Regions from separate parts of the Mesorhizobium sp. M7A.F.Ca.MR.362.00.0.0 genome, predicted to be linked through region 2. Evidence: riboswitches for the same ligand, from Rfam matches in the RefSeq annotation. Region 2 holds a riboswitch; the other holds the start of a gene.
The links. A riboswitch is a leader RNA that binds a small molecule or an ion and turns the genes downstream of it on or off. The one in region 2 is predicted to bind cobalamin.
Positions count from the first base shown of each region.

Region 1: linked by a shared signal. The riboswitch ahead of EOC06_RS34055 (ABC transporter ATP-binding protein) and the one ahead of EOC06_RS05815 (aromatic ring-hydroxylating dioxygenase subunit alpha) in region 2 are both predicted to bind cobalamin.

Region 1 is NZ_RZTF01000506.1:35-3,415, reverse strand. Features, by position in the region: partial or broken gene EOC06_RS34060 (ABC transporter substrate-binding protein) at 1-838, opposite strand, end outside; gene EOC06_RS34055 (ABC transporter ATP-binding protein) at 888-1,676, opposite strand; cobalamin riboswitch at 1,838-2,045, opposite strand; gene EOC06_RS34050 (AraC family transcriptional regulator) at 2,301-3,134, shown strand; partial or broken gene EOC06_RS34045 (DSD1 family PLP-dependent enzyme) at 3,139-3,381, opposite strand, start outside.
Region 2 is NZ_RZTF01000024.1:27,201-33,725, forward strand. Features, by position in the region: partial or broken gene EOC06_RS41765 (DUF3459 domain-containing protein) at 1-624, shown strand, start outside; gene EOC06_RS05795 (ABC transporter ATP-binding protein) at 649-1,761, shown strand; gene EOC06_RS05800 (DUF680 domain-containing protein) at 1,838-2,074, opposite strand; gene EOC06_RS05805 (DUF680 domain-containing protein) at 2,142-2,342, opposite strand; gene EOC06_RS05810 (DUF680 domain-containing protein) at 2,429-2,626, opposite strand; cobalamin riboswitch at 3,135-3,337, shown strand; gene EOC06_RS05815 (aromatic ring-hydroxylating dioxygenase subunit alpha) at 3,452-4,699, shown strand; gene EOC06_RS05820 (hybrid-cluster NAD(P)-dependent oxidoreductase) at 4,725-5,825, shown strand; gene EOC06_RS05825 (PqqD family protein) at 5,955-6,386, shown strand; partial or broken gene EOC06_RS05830 (serine kinase) at 6,436-6,525, shown strand, end outside.

The sequences.
Region 1 (3,381 bases), on a different contig from region 2:
CCGCGTCCGTCTCTTTCATGGCCGGATGGACCTTCAGGAAATCGAGCAGCTTCTTGTAGCCGCCGCCACCCTGGTAATCGAGCAGGATGAGGAATTGCGGATTGCGCGACGCCACCGTTTCCCAGTCCGTGTTGCCCCAGCTGGTGTCCATGTCGGCCATGATGTTGTCGCCGCCGGCGGCTGATATCATGGCGCTGGGGATGGCGAACTTGCCTGCTGTGAACGGTTTGTCCTCGCCGGAATCATAGAGAAACACTCGCGTACCCTTGCCGTTGCCGACCTTGGCGGTGATGTCGGCGAGCTGCTTCTTCCAGCCGGAGACAAGCTTCTCCGCCTCGGCCTCCTTGCCGAAGATCTTGCCCAGCTTTTCGACGTCGCCATAGAGCAGGTCCATCGAGGCGGCTGGGCGGCTCTTGTCGAGATGCACGCAGCTTTCCGTCAGCACCAGCGTCTTGATGCCGTGCGGAGCAAGCGTATCGGGTGTCACCTCGCCGCCCGGCTTCATGCCATAATACCAGCCGGCGAAGAAGAAATCCGGCTCGACCGCGACGAGGTTTTCGAGCGTCGGATATTTCGGCGCCAGTTCCGGGATCGAACCCTGCTCGGCCTTGAATTCGGGACCCACCTTGTACCATCCGGTGATGCCGGTCAGGCCGACGATCGACGGCTGCAGTTTCAGCGCGAAAGCCATCTCGGCCATGTTGAGATCCTGGATGACGGCGCGCTTCGGTGCCGCATCGAAGGTCAGCGGCTTGCCGCAGCTGTCGACCGTGACCGGGAAGGCCAGGGCTGTCGAGGCCAGCAGCGAGAAGACAAGCGAAAAGGCCAGGCGTTTCACGGATTTGCTCCTTGTGGATGGGATTGGGTCGACTACGAAATGGCTTCAATCACGACGGCGGCGCGGCACGGTTCGGCACATCGAACACCGTCAGTTCGCGGTCTTCGGTCGGATGGCGCAGACGCAGCACATCGATGCCGAAAATCTCGCGGATCAGCTTTTGGGTCAGCGCTTCGCGCGGTGCGGCGAGCGCTTGCAGACGGGCATGGTTCATCACCGCCACCCTGGTGGCGAACGGTGCCACCAGCGCCAGATCGTGCAGCACCGCGATCACCGTCATCTCGAAGCCTGCCACGAGGTCGAGCAGTTCGCCGCGGGCGCGCGGGTCGAGATGGTTGGTCGGCTCGTCGAGGAACAGGATTTTTGGCTGCTGGGCGATGGCGCGCGCAAGTTGGGCGCGCTGGCGCTCGCCGCCCGACAGCGAGCCGATGGTGCGGCCAAATAGCGGCAGCAGGCCGGTCCGGCGCAGTGCATCGACGACGATCTCGCGCTCCTCGCTCCTGCGCCGCAGCCCGGCGTGCGGAACCCGGCCAAGCTCGACATAGTCGATCACCGCCAGCCGCGGATCGGGCTGGTCGGTCTGGCCGACCACGGCAATGTGCAGCGCCCGTTCGGCGGCTGAAATCCTGTCCAGGAGGCGCCCGCCGAGCTTCACCTCGCCGGAGCTCGGACGCAGCATGCCCGACAGCATGCGCAGCAGCGTCGTCTTGCCGGCGCCGTTGGGACCGATGATGGCAAGGCGATCGCCGGCGGCCACCGAGAAGCTGACCGCCTGAACCAGATCCCGCCCATTCGCCGTGACGCAGAGGTCACGGGCTTCGAGAAGCGCTACGGTCATCGGCTGCTGCCCGCCGGCTTGCCGGGACGGCAAAGCGTATATACGACGATGCGATGGATGGAGCCGTCCAACTTTCCGTCACTTTCCAAAACTGGCGACGGAAGGAAGCTGGCGAACCGGCCGACAAGACCGGGATTCGCGTTTCCTCCCGGCACACCCCGTCCGGTCAACTCAGTGATGGCAGGTCTCCTGGCTCACGGGTCGTTGCGCCATCCAGCCTTCCCAGCCTTGCCGGCCAGTGGCATTCACGGATTTTGCTCGCCGCTTACAGTTGCGGGGGCAGCCACGGTCTCGACCTGAGCAGGCCTCACCGTGTTCCCTTTTCACCCCTCGCCTTTCGACTCGGGGACCATCACCGCTTCAGCGTAGATTTGCGCCGATCGCTTCGCAATGGATTTCTCGGACGGAGTGGTGGGCCAGCTAAGGGAAACAGGCATCGCATGCTCTCTTTATGTAATAATATAACATACCTAAGAGATGACGCCGGTCGCTGTCAAGCGAAAGCTCATGGGGCGGTTGGCCGGATGGCGACCGGCATCGGCGCAGATTGCACGGGATGCGCAATTTCGATCAAACTGGCTGCGCCAGGAAACGGCAGGATGATCTGGCCAATGCGAGGAGAAAATGGACCCGACCGAGAAAGCGCTGTGGTTCGTCGAAAGCCATCTGCCGGAGGCGATCTCGCTTGATGATGTCGCGCAAAGCAGCGGCGTGTCGCGTTTTCATGTGACGCGCGCCTTCGGCGCCGCCACCGGCCGGTCGGTGATGGGCTACATGCGCTCACGCCGGCTGACCGAGGCGGCGCGCAAGCTGGCGGGCGGGGCGCCCGACATCCTCGCCGTCGCGCTCGACGCCGGCTACAACTCGCATGAGGCGTTCACCCGTGCCTTCCGCGATCAGTTCGGCACCACGCCGGAACTGGTGCGCGCGCAGGGCACACTCGACAAGCTCGACCTCGTGGAGCCGATCCTGATGGACCAGTCCCTCCTCACCAATCTCGAACCGCCGCGTTTCGAGACCAGCCGGCCGTTCCTGATCGCCGGCCTCGGCGAACGCTACAGCTGCGAAACCAGCGCCGCCATCCCGATGCAGTGGCAGCGCTTCGGCCCCTATATCGGCAACATTCCGGGCGAGACCGGCGACGTCGCCTATGGCGTCTGCGTCAACGGCGACGATGCCGGCAATTTCGACTACATCGCCGGCGTCGAAGTGTCTGACTTCTCCGACCTGCCCAGGGACTTCTACCGGGTGCGGGTGCCGGCGCAGAAATATGCGGTCTTTGCCCACCGCGAACACATCTCGACCATCCGCCGGACGGTCAACACGATCTGGAACAAATGGCTGCCGGCCTCCGGGCATGAGATCGCGGACGCGCCGGAATTCGAACGCTACGGCCCCGAATTCGACCCGCGCAGCGGCAAGGGCGGGCTGGAGATCTGGATACCGGTGAAGGCGTAGTCGGTCAGGCCATCGGCAACGCCGGCCAGCGATCGGCGATCCGGCCGCCGGAAAACACCGCGATCGACCCGAACTGCTGCAGCACGGCTTCGCTCTGCGTCGGCCTTAGAAACGCGTAGTCGCCGGGCTTTGCGGTCGCGTCGGCGGGCAAGCCCATGAATTGCTGGTTGGAGGACAGGCCGAGCAGCCCGTTCGCCTTCATGCCTTCTGGGAAGACCGGCTCGGCCATCCACTTGCCGCCATAGAG
Region 2 (6,525 bases):
GTGATGCGCCCGGCCTCGCGCTGGGCCGCCAATGAGGCCGACCCGACCGCCTACCTCAAGGTCATCTCGGCGCTGCTGATGTCGTTGCGCGGTTCGGTCTGCATCTACCAGGGCGAGGAGCTTGGGCTCGGTGAGGCAGAGCTGCGGTTCGAGGATCTGCAGGATCCCTATGGCATCCGCTTCTGGCCGGAATTCAAGGGCCGCGACGGCTGCCGCACGCCAATGGTGTGGGATGGCAGCGCCAAGAATGGCGGCTTCTCCCAGGCAAAGCCCTGGCTGCCGGTGCCGGCCAAGCATCTGGCGCAAGCGGTCAATGTCCAGCAGGGCGACGAGGCTTCGCTGCTCGAGCACTACCGGCGCTTTCTCACCTTCCGGCGTGCCCATCCGGCGCTCGCCAAGGGCGACATCACCTTCATCGAAAGTGAGGGCGACACCGTCGCCTTCACGCGCCGCGCAGGCAACGAGCAGATCGTCTGCGTCTTCAATCTGGGAGCCGGGCCGGCTAAGGTTGACCTTGGCGGCCGATCGCTGCAACCTCTGCCCGGGCACGGATTTTCGGGGCAGGCGAACAGCGGTTCCATCGAGCTTGGCGGCTACGGCGCCTGGTTCGGGCGTCTCGACTGAATTCCAATCACTGGAGGAAACCAAATGGCCGATGTCACGCTAAGACAAGTGAAGAAGTCCTACGGCAATCTGAACATTCTCCACGGTATCGACCTCGATATTAAATCGGGCGAGTTCATCGTCTTCGTCGGCCCGTCGGGCTGCGGCAAGTCGACATTGCTGAGATCGATCGCCGGGCTCGAGGAAATCACCTCCGGCGAGCTCAGAATAGCCGGCGAAGTGGTGAACGACGTGCCGCCGTCGAAACGGGGCATCGCCATGGTGTTCCAGTCCTACGCGCTCTACCCGCACATGACCGTCTACGACAACATGGCGTTCTCGATGAAGATCGGCAAAGAGAACAAGGCCGAGATCGACCGCCGCGTGCGTCAGGCCGCCGAGATCCTGCAGCTGACCAAATATCTCGACCGCCTGCCCAAGGCGATGTCGGGCGGCCAGCGCCAGCGCGTCGCCATCGGCCGGGCCATCGTGCGCAATCCGAAGGTGTTCCTGTTCGACGAGCCGCTTTCGAACCTTGATGCGGCGCTGCGAGTCGCCACCCGCATCGAAATCGCCAAGCTCAAGGAATCGATGCCCAACACGACCATGATCTACGTCACCCACGACCAAGTCGAGGCAATGACGCTCGCCGACCGCATCGTGGTGCTCAAGGACGGCCATATCGAGCAGGTCGGCACGCCGATGGACCTCTACAAGAAGCCCGGCAATCTGTTCGTTGCGCAATTCATCGGCTCGCCGGCCATGAATATCCTGCCCGCAACCATCGACAAATCAGGCAATCCGACCGTCGTCAGCCATGTCGGCGGACGCAAGGCAACCGTGCCGATCGCGACGCCGGCTTCGGCAAAGGGCGCTGCGGTGAGTTTTGGCGTGCGGCCGGAGGACCTGATCATCGCCAGCGGCGCGGACTATCTGTTCGAGGGGACGGTCGACTATGTCGAGCAGCTCGGCGAGGTGCAGCTGGTCTATGTCGACATCGGTCGCGCCGACCTGCCGCTGGTGACCAAGCTGCCCGGCAATGTCGAGGTCAAGCGCGGTTCGACATTGCGGCTGAGCGCCAATGGCGAGGACCTGCATCTCTTCGACGCTGACGGACGGTCGTTTGCCCTTCATGAGGCCGAAGCGAAGGCGGCCTGAGGCAGAACCGCGTCTTGGACAAAAAAGAGCAGCGGGCCAGGCCCGCCGCTCTTTTTTTGAAGATCAGCTTCGACTGTTAACGGCCGAAGAGATTCCGGTCGCTGCCCTGAGGGGCGGACTTCTCTACGTCGCCCGACGAATTGAGCAGCTTCTCGACGAGGCCACCGCTGTTGCGGACCGAGCTCGTATGCGCGTTGTCAACCGAAGTAACCGCAGGCTGATTGGCGCCGTTGGAGCCAAAGTTGTCGCTGCCGGCGAAGGCGCTGCCGGTGATGGCCAGAACGGCGGCGGCAGCAATAAGGATCTTGTTCATTTTAGTCTCCTGAATTCTGGATTTCGCCAGACGGCAGACACAGCTGCCGTCGCTTGCGAAATTGGTTTTAGCGACCGAAGAGGTTACGGTCGCTGCCCTGAGCGGGTGTCTGGGCAGCCGGTTCCGAGGTCTTGGTGGAAGCCGTGTACGACTGGTCCACAGCGGCGGCAGGCTGGTTGGCGCCGTTCGAACCGTAGTTGTCGCTGCCCGCGAAAGCGCTGCCGGAGATGGCCAGAACGGCGGCGGCAGCAATGAGGATCTTGTTCATCTTAAATACTCCTGAATGTCTGAACTTCGAATGTCTGAATTTCGCCAGGGCAGCGGGCGAGCCCGCCGTCGACTGGGAATCGGCTGTTAGTTGTTGCCGAAGAGGTTGCGGTCAGCACCCTGGGCAGGCGCCTGAGCAGCCGGTTCCGACTTCTTGGTCGAAGCGGTGTACGAGCTGTCGACAGCAGTGGCTGCCGCGGCGTTCGAACCGTAGTGGTCGCTACCAGCGAAGGCGCTGCCGGAAATGGCCAGAAGGGCTGCGGCAGTGAGAATGATCTTTTTCATTTTTGTACTCCAGTATCGTCTTTTTCCGTCCGTCTAGCGGCGTGTCTTGGAAATGAAATCGCGTCGTTCGGACAACACCGATGTGGGAGGGCAACCCCGCCTTTTCCAATCACGAAGTTGTTCCGTGTGGACCATGAATCCACACCTTGAAATTGTGCCAGGGGAATCTAGAGAGGCGTTTTTCCTCTCTATATCAGCATGTTAAGTTTAACCATCCGATGGATCACTGACTGTTTCAAAGGCCCGGCGTTCACACCATCCTGCACGCACCGTCAACAGAAACGAACCGTTCGGTTCGATTTTAGGTCAAGCTAATAGTCACTTTTCGAAACCGTTAACTTTTTTTGACCCCCGCCAAGGGTCGGATTCGGGAAGATCGCAGCCGGCAAATGGCCGCCCGGGACGCGGGATTTCGGCCCCAGACGATCTGCGGTGACGTTTCGCATGCCGTGTCGCGCCGCATGGATACGATGTCGTTTTCATGCCGACGGCGCGCCCCCGATCGTGGTTAGATCATACCATCTCAGGTGCCGCTTCGTGACGACGAGACGGAGAATTGGGAAGCCGGTCAGAATCCGGCGCTGCCCCCGCAACGGTGGTGGAGTTCAAGTCGCAACGGGAGACCACTGGGCAACTGCCTGGGAAGGTGTCGCGATGGTCCGCAAGGACAACTCCAGAGCCCGGAAACCAGCCCGAGATTTTTAGACTCGACTGATCGCGGTGGGCGGTCAAGAGGTGGATAGCGCATGTCCGGCACCTAGCCGGCCTGCGTTTCAATCCTTCCTCCATCACCACCAGTTCAGTCCTTAGAAACGAGGACAGGACATGGATATCCGCAACGACATGCTGAGGCTCCTGAAGGGGCGCCGGCAAGGCTTTTCACTGGAGCAGCCCTTCTACACCGATCCAGACTACTTCAAGCTCGACATGGAGCTGATCTGGTATCGCGACTGGCTGTTCATCGGCCATGATTGCGAACTGCCGAAGCCGGGCAGCTACATCACCGTGCAGATCGGCGACTATCCGGTCGTCCTTGTCCGCGACCAGCAAGGCAAGATCAACGCCTTCCACAATTCCTGCCGCCATCGCGGCAGCCGCGTGTGCAACGCGGAAAAGGGTACGGCGGCAAAGCTCGTCTGCCCCTATCATCAGTGGACCTATGAGCTGGACGGCCGCCTGCTGTTTGCCCGCCAGATGGCCGACGGTTTCGACAAGAGTGATTTCGGCCTGAAGCCGGTCGCCTGCGAGAGCGTCGGCGGCTACATCTTCATCTGCCTGGCCAGGGAGCCGGCGGATTTCGCGCCGATGCGGGCGATGATCGAACCTTATCTTTTGCCGCACCGTTTGCGTGAGGCAAAGATCGCCTTTGAGAGCACGATCATCGAGAAGGGCAACTGGAAGCTGGTCTGGGAAAACAACCGCGAGTGCTACCACTGCGTCGCCAATCACCCCGAACTGTGCAAGACCTTCCCCGAGGCTCCGACCGTGACCGGCGTCCAAGGCGCCGACAGCGACCCTGAAATGGTCGCGCACTGGGCCAGATGCGAGGCATCAGGCTTGCCGAGCAAATTCCGCATCGATCCGGCAGGGCAGTACCGCGCCACCCGCGCGCCGCTGCTGCGCGATGCCGTCAGCTACACCATGACGGGAAAACGGGCGGTCCAGAAGAACCTGTCCGACAGCGTTTCAACCGACCGCATCGGTTCCTTGCTGCTTTATCATTATCCGACAACCTGGAACCATATCCTCGGCGACCACGCCGTCACCTTCCGCGTGCTGCCGATCAGTGCCACGGAAACCGCGGTGACGACGAAATGGCTCGTCCACAAGGATGCGGTCGAAGGCATCGACTACGACCTCGCTGAGCTCACCCATGTCTGGACCGAGACCAACGACCAGGACCGCCGCATCGTCGAGGAAAACGCCTTCGGCATCCTGTCGCCGGCCTACGAACCAGGCCCCTATTCGGAGCTGCATGAGGGCGGCGTGATCCAGTTCGTCGAGTGGTACGCGTCGTTCATCGGGCCGCGCCTTGCCGAAGGCGGCCGGCCGGCCCTGCGCAGCGTCGCCTAGCTCAGGGGACAAGAGGATGAATGCGATGACGGACCTTGGCCTCTATCGCCATCTCGACCAGATGACGCCCTGGAACGACCGGCTGCAGGTGCTGGAAGTGATCGGCGTCAGCGACGAAGCGCCGGACGTGAAGACCTTCACCTTCCGCTCCGACAACCAGACCTGGTTCCGCTACAAGCCGGGCCAGTTCGTGACGCTGGAACTGCCGACATCGGAGGGGCCGCTGATGCGCACCTACACGCTGTCGTCCTCGCCGTCGCGGCCGTTCTCGATCGCGGTGACGGTCAAGGCGCAGGCAGGCAGCACCGGCACGCGCTGGATGTTCGACCATCTGACGCCGGGCTCGCACGTCAAGGCCTATGGGCCGACCGGTGATTTTTCGCTGCACAGCCACCCGGCGGCCAAATATCTGTTCATTTCGGCGGGCTCCGGCGTGACGCCGATGATGTCGATGCTGCGTTGGTTGAACGACTGTGCGCCATGGACAGATGTCGGCTTCGTCAACTGTGCGCGCCGCCCGGAAGAGATCATTTTCCGCAAGGAACTCGAGCTGCTCGGCAGCCGCATGCCCGGCCTGTCGCTCGGCTTCATGATCGAGGAGCGGTCGAGCCGCGAGGGCTGGTTCGGCCATATGGGCCGCATCGACGCGATCCGGCTGCCATTGCTGGCACCCGATTTCCGCGAGCGCGAGATTTTCTGCTGCGGCCCCGATCCCTTCATGCGCGCCGTGCGCGGCATGCTGGACGCCGCCGGCTTCGACATGGCGAAATACCATCAGGAAAGCTTTGCCGCGCCTGCCGTGGAGGAGATCCCGGCGCCGTTCTCGCCGCCGGCGGAAGACGGCGCCGCTGCTGCCGTCGAGGCCGTGACACCAATCCGGTTCTCGCTTTCCGATGTCGACGCCGAATGCGTCGCCGGCCAGACCGTGCTGCAGACGGCACGCGCCTCTGGGGTGCGGATTCCCGCCGCCTGCGAGTTCGGCCTGTGCGGCACCTGCAAGGTGAGGAAGGTCGCGGGCGATGTCGAGATGAGTCACAATGGCGGCATCCTCGATCACGAAATCGAGGACGGCTTTATCCTCGCCTGTTGCTCGAAGCCGCTTTCGGCGCTTGAAATCGAAGCGTGACCGGCTGCGCTCGCCCCGAGCCTGCGCCATCTTGCCAAAAACCCTGCAAATGGTTAGACGCCTGCAACGGTGGGGTTGACCGTAAGGCCCGAAGATCATCTCCGCGGCCTGCTCGGCGGGGGAGCAAACATGCGACAATCCGGCATCTATGCCATTGCCAGCAAGGATATCGTCTTTGAATCCTTCGACGGCGAAGCCGTCGTTCTTGACCTGACCACGGGTAAATATTTCGGCTTCTCTGATTCAGGCAGCAGACTTTGGGATGCACTGTCGTCCGGCGTGCCTGCCTCCGAACTGGCCGGCGCCGCGACCGGCATTGGCGCCCTCGATGCCGCCGCGATTGACGACTTTGTTTCACAATTGCTCGAATTCGGTTTGCTGGCGGCCGTAACCGATGGCGTGGCAAGACCGGCTCCAAGCGAATTGCTGGCTCAGCTCGCCGCTGCCAGAGAGCCCCTGAAGGTCGACATCCATGACGATCTCGCCGATCTCATTGTCGTCGATCCCATCCACGAGGTCGAGGAGCCCCTCGGCTGGCCCGCGGTGAAGCAGGCCAACTGAAGCGCCCATCAGGTTCTCGTTGCCGGGCAGCTCCGGAACAGGCAGACCCATGCCGAACGTCACTCTCGAAAACTTGGTTGACTACGCACGCCATGTCCTGGCGCAAGCAGAAAGCAGCGCCGCGCATTATCCGCTGACC